DNA from 2 places in the Psychromonas saccharinae genome. Region 1 is predicted to be linked to the other one. Evidence: predicted binding sites of a transcription regulator. Region 1 holds the regulator's gene; the other holds the start of a gene.
The links. Region 1 encodes LexA, which represses DNA repair genes until DNA is damaged. Its sites were predicted from a motif close to TACTGTATNNNNATACAGTA; they were not measured.
Positions count from the first base shown of each region.

Region 2: recN (DNA repair protein RecN) is a predicted target of LexA. The motif match lies at 1,617-1,636, and genes of this name have one in related genera.

Region 1 covers NZ_CP195153.1:4,444,305-4,447,525, reverse strand. The annotation lists gene gspM (type II secretion system protein GspM) at 1-373, shown strand, start outside; gene ACR30L_RS19880 (type II secretion system protein N) at 400-1,152, shown strand; gene lexA (transcriptional repressor LexA) at 1,270-1,899, shown strand; gene ACR30L_RS19870 (sensor domain-containing diguanylate cyclase) at 2,130-3,221, shown strand, end outside.
Region 2 covers NZ_CP195153.1:1,088,124-1,091,344, forward strand. The annotation lists gene recN (DNA repair protein RecN) at 1-1,567, opposite strand, end outside; gene ACR30L_RS04915 (DUF3545 family protein) at 1,807-1,971, shown strand; gene ACR30L_RS04920 (heavy metal-binding domain-containing protein) at 2,212-2,532, shown strand; gene nadK (NAD(+) kinase) at 2,605-3,221, opposite strand, start outside.

The DNA.
Region 1 (3,221 bases):
GAAGCCTCTCTCAACCCAAATTGAAGCCAGTGAAAAACGATTAGCAAGTAGTGAGCAAACCTTAGCTTGGGTAGAAGAAAAGGCGGGGCTATTAGTGCAAGCAGGTGCAGGTAGTAGTCGAGTCGGCTTGCAACCATTAACTTTACAACAAATTATTAGCCGAAGTGCGAAACAATTCGGGATTAATTTTTCCCGTATAGAAAGTAAAACGGATCAAGTCGAGGTTGTTATTACCGATATTGAATTTGATCAATTTATATTGTGGTTAACGAATTTGAGTAATCAAAATTTCATTTCAGTTGTATCGACGGATTTTTCAAAAATAGATCCGCTCGGACATGTAAAAGTTAATCGTTTAGTGTTGGCTAACTAATAAAAAATTAAAGAGATAATATCCGCATGAAGATAAAGATTATTTTACTATTGGTTGTACTGTATCTAGGGTCATTGTTGATTACTTTACCTGTACAACAGGTGGTGCGTTTTATTCCTCAAAACAGTGGTGTCACTATTGGAGCAGTGTCGGGGACTTTATGGGATGGCCAAGCAAACCATATTAATTACAATAACGAATTTCAATTACAAGCAGTAAAATGGGAATTCGATTGGTTGGCATTACTAGGTTTAAAATTAAAATTTGATATCGATTTTCATAATGGTGTTCAGGCCATGTCTGGTAAAGGCGCGGTGCTATACGGTTTTTCGGGGTGGTCCGCAGAAAATGTTGTCGTAGATATGAGTGCAGCAGAGTTGATGTCCTACGCCAATATTACTGTACCTGCTGAGATTACTGGCGATCTCTCCCTTGTTATAAAATACGCATCCCAGGGTGATCCCTATTGTGATGAAGTTGATGGGTTTGCGGTTTGGAATAATGCTAACGTAAATAGCGAACTTGGAGAAGTTGATCTTAAATCGGCGCATATTGATTTAAGTTGTGATGCGGGTCAATTAGTCGGAGATATAGAGCAAAAATCAGAAGAACTAACCACAACGGGTAAATTCCTATTAAAAGAAAATGGTTTATATCAACTTCAAGGGTTATTAAAACCCGGTGAGCAGCTTAATTCAAATATTAAAGAGGTTTTCTCTTGGGTTGGTGCTAAAAATAAAAATGGCGAGACTGTGCTTAATTTTAATGGAAAGTTGTAGTAGAAGCGTAAAATTTTCTTTTATTGTCTCTTTTTTAATAAAAACGCCCATTGTAGCTAGTATAAATTAGTGTGTGGATATACACTGTTTGTAATTACAGCCTATATAGGGGGAGTTATGAAAGAATTAACTAAACGTCAAAGTGAAGTGTTGGATGTTATTCAAGACTGTATTGAAAAAACAGGCCGCCCACCAACACGTGTTGAATTAGCAAAAATTCTTGGTTTTAGAAGTGCGAATGCTGCTGAAGAACACCTTAAAGCATTAGCACGCAAAGGTGCTATTGAGGTTGTATCTGGTACATCTCGTGGTATTCGGGTATTAGATAAATTCAAAAAACCGACTCAAGAAGCTGAAGAAGGCTTGCCGTTGATTGGTAAAGTTGCAGCTGGAGAACCCATCCTCGCTCAGGAACACGTTGAGTCTCATTACAACGTCGATCCTTCTTTATTTCACCCTAATGCCGATTTCTTGTTACGTGTGCAGGGTGAAAGTATGAAAGATATTGGAATTATGGATGGAGATTTACTTGCCGTGCATAAAACGCAAGATATTAATAATGGTCAAGTTGTTGTCGCTCGTGTTGAAGATGATGTTACCGTTAAGCGTTTTTACCGCGAAGGCAGTAACGTCACTCTGAAGGCTGAAAATAGTAAATTTTCGCCTATTAAAGTCGATTTAGAGTACCAGTCATTTGATATTGAAGGCATTGCAGTTGGTGTGATCCGTAATACTGATTGGATGTAATAGTGATCTTTGTTTTTACCTCATCTTAAAATGAATGTTAATGACTCGTTTATTTTGCAATAATAGTGGCTTGTTATTGCAATCAATACGTTGCATTCATTATCCAACAATCTATCAATAGTTAAATATCTCGCTTTGAACGTTAAATAGTTGTTCGATAAACATAATATTGGTATACACTTGATTATAATTATTAAGCAATGGGAGTGCTTTTTTAGATTATCATGGATATGCCTGAAATAAGTATCGATTCTACATACGGCGTTATTATCATACAAGATATGAAAGTCATGTCGGTTGATGATAACTATGCGCGGATTTACGGTTATAGCTCTTCTGAAGAGTTACTTGCTAGTATTGATTCTTTTCTTGATCTGATTAGCCCTAAATTTCATGCTCAAGCTATTCAAAACTGTGATGATTTTATTTCTGGTAAAATGTCTTCGCGTGGACAGACTTTTCAAAATATTGATCGTCATGGACGCGAATTTACTGTTTTTTCTATTGTTCATGTTATCGAATGGGAAAATAGTCCTGCAATACAAACTACCGTTATCGATTTAACGCCGCTAGTTGAGATGAAAAGTCAACTTCAAGAAAATTATCAGAATTACAGAAACTTAATTCTAAATTCTACGCAGGCTATTGTTCTACATAGAAATTTTGTTCCTATTTTAGTTAATCAATCGTGGTCAAATGTCATGAGGGCTACATCGCCTGAATTTGTATTATCTCAGCAAAGTATTTTAGACAGACTGCCTGTTGGATGTAGAGATCATGCAATACAACGTAATGAAGCGCTTATTGCAGGCGTTAAACTTGAAAGTGAAAATATCATTGCAGAGTGTTTGTGTTATGACGGTGAAAAACGATGGTTTAAAATTACTGACAATGTGATTTATTGGGATGGATTACCAGCAGTTCAGGGAATTTTAGAAGATATAACCGAGAAAATGTTGCTAGAGAAAGAGTTGCTGTATAAGGCAACCCACGATCAATTAACGAACCTGTTTAATCGTTCTGCTATTTATGATTGGTTAGAAGTGCAATATAGAGAAACCAAGCCAATTGGCTGTTTATTAATTGATATTGATGATTTTAAACAAGTAAATGATAATTATGGGCATCAACAAGGTGATCATGTTATTGCGTATTTTGCGAGTATCTTATTGGATATCGTTGCTGAAAATGGAGTTGCAGGACGTTGGGGAGGTGAAGAATTTATTGTTTTTCTACCAAACACCTCTTTTGAGGGGGTAACGAGCATTGCCGAAAAAATTAGAATGCGATTGCATAATCATCGCTTTTCTTGGCAGCAAAGT
Region 2 (3,221 bases), 1.1 Mb from region 1:
AGGCAAACATACGGGTATTGGTAGACTTTCCATCACTTTGTTTATTAACGAACATTTGTTGATGACCATTGCCAGCCACCTGTGGAAGGTGAGTAACACAAAATATTTGTGTATTTTCTCCAAGACTACGCAGTAATTTACCAACAATAGCCGCCGTTGAACCACTAATACCGACGTCAACTTCATCAAAAATAAGTGTAGGGGTAGAAACGCGTTGGCTGATAATGACTTGAATCGCCAGTCCAATACGGGACAGTTCACCACCAGATGCGACTTTGCCGAGATCTTGCAATGTTTGTCCTGCATTGGTTGCAACTTGAAATTCAATGTTATCGATACCTAGGGGACTGAGTTGCTTGCATTCATTCTGTTCAAGCGCAACATGAAATTGGCCTTCCTGCATATTAAGTTGGTGAATACTTTTGGTTATTTTGGTGCTTAGTTCTTTACTGTAGCGTAGACGGCTTTGGCTGAGCTTACGAGCATGCTTAAAGTAGTTTTCTTCTGCATGTTGCAAATCGATGGTTAGTTGTTCGATTTGTATTTCACTATTGTTTAACTGTTTATATTCTTTACTTAATTTTTGGTGTAGTTCGTATAATAATTCGGGTTGAACTTGATGTTTACGTGCAAGGCTTAATATCTCGCTCATGCGCGTTTCGAGTTGTTGAAAATGTTCAGGATCAAGCTCTAAGTTGTCACGGAAATGACGTAATTCATAACTTGCTTCTTCGATTTGAATGACGGCTTCTTGTAAATTAGATACGATTGTTCCGATAGCTGGGTCGTTATCAACTTGCATTTCAAGTAACGAAATACTTTTTTGTAACAAACTAAGAGAATCGCCTTCTTCACCTTCACTAATTTGGTTCAAACTAACCTGGCAAGCTTCTAATAATGCGCCACTATTTGCCAATCGTTTATGTTCTTGTTCAATGGTCTGAAATTCATCTTCGCCTAGGCCAAAGTCATCGAGTTCTTCTATTTGATATTCAAGTAATTGTTTACGGGCTTGTTTTTCCTGTTGAGAAAGAAGCTGTTGTTTTAGTTGTTTATTAAGAAAGAACCAACCTTGATATGTATCTTTCACTTTTTGTAAAAGTGCCTGATGATTGGCATATTCATCGATAATTGAGAGTTGTATTTCGTTTTTTAATAGACTCTGATGTGCATGTTGACCATGAATATTAACGAGTAGATGCCCTAAGCTTTTTAATTGCGATACTGGAACGGGAGTGCCATTGATATAAGCACGAGAACGTCCTTCTTTACTGATGGTACGGCGTAATAGACATTCGTTATTATCATTTTCAAGTTCATTACTTTGTAACCAAGATAAGGCATGAGGCGTATCTTTAAGGTTAAAGCGGGCATTCACTTCTGCTTTTTCTGTATTCGTTCTTACCATATTTGCATCTGCCCGTTCTCCTAGACATAGGCCAAGTGCATCAATAGCGATTGATTTACCTGCGCCTGTTTCGCCTGTAATGGTTGTCATGCCCTGGCGAAATTCTAATTCGAGAAATTGAACAATAGCAAAATTTTGAACGGTTAATTGAGTAAGCATAATTTTCACACCTAAGAGATTAAAAAACACTGTTTATAGATACAGTTTACACTGTATTTATAAACAGTAAAGTTTGCAAGGGCATTTTATTTGACGACATTCAATTATTTAATAATAAAAACAATTAAAAATCATTTTGTCATAGAAGTGAAATAATTAATGGTTATCTTCAACTTCATTAAATTGTTTAATAATTCAATGCTAGCTAAGGAAATACTATGAGAGATAACAACTTGGATATGCAAATAGTGTCAGATGATTTATCGTATACACAGCCTACGAAAAAAGCGTCAAAAGTTAGAAAATGGCGTGAAATTGAAGCGTTAAAGGCGCGAAATCAATTATCAAAAGAGCTACAGGATATTGACCAAAGTTTTAAGCTTTCAGTAACGGATTTCTTTTAAGGTTATAACGCAACTTATCAAATTAATAATAAATTACTACCAAGCCTTTGGTTATTAAAGTAAAGGCTTGTGGTTTCCTTTTTCTTCTCGATTTCTTTTCTTTCACATGATACCCGACTATTTTAGTTAACAATAAACCAAGGCTTTATTATTGATTTTGCTTATAAAAGCCTAGATAAAATAAGGTTTTGCACTACGCTAATAGTAGACGATTATTTTCACGAACAAATAGGAGAAAACATGATAATTACAACTACTCCCACGATCGAAGGAAAGAAAATATTAGGCTACAACGGTGTGATTGCAGGCGAAGCCATTCTGGGGGCCAATATGTTTAAGGACTTATTTGCAGGAATACGTGATTTAGTAGGGGGACGTTCAGCTGCTTATGAAGCTGAACTTAAAAAGGCACGAGAAATGGCAATTGAAGAGCTAACTCAAAAAGCGGTAGATTTAGGTGCCAATGCTGTGATTGGTGTTGATATTGACTATCAGGTCTTAGGACAAAGCAATGGTATGTTGATGGTGTCGGTAAGTGGAACGGCTGTTGTTATAAGTTAAATAATTGTTTCCTTTATTGCTCATTTATAGAGCGTTACGTCCTGTAACGCTTATTCTTATTACATACTTTATTTAAAATAATTTGTTACCCCAACCTAATTTACTTTGTAAAACATGAAAGTAGTTGTAATTCTTGGGGTGGACTAATTTTAATTGATCTTTGGTTTTTTTTATAATCACTTCATCGCCCGGTAATACGGATAAATTAACATGGCTATCACAGCTTATTTGCATTTCTGATTTATTGGTATTTGATATTTTTAAATGCACGTAACTGTTTGCGTCAACCACAATAGGGCGGCTATTTAAAGTATGTGGAAACATGGGTAAAAGGCTAATCGCATCAAGGTGGGGAGTTAAAATCGGACCACCGCCAGATAGAGAATAAGCGGTAGACCCTGTTGGTGTTGAAATAATTAATCCATCTGCACGTTGATTAAGCATAAAATTTTCATTGATATAGACTTCAAATTCAATCATATGTGCAATTTTATCGGGATGAAGAACTGCTTCATTAACGGCTGTATTACTACTTTTTAAATGTCCATGGCGGTGGACTTGTGCTTCTAAGAGAAATCGTTTTTCTATTTGATATTGTCCTTCTAAAACATCCGTTAATGGTTGCTCAAAATTATCGGGATCAAGATCGGCTAGAAAACCTAAATTACCGCGATTGACGCCAATAACAG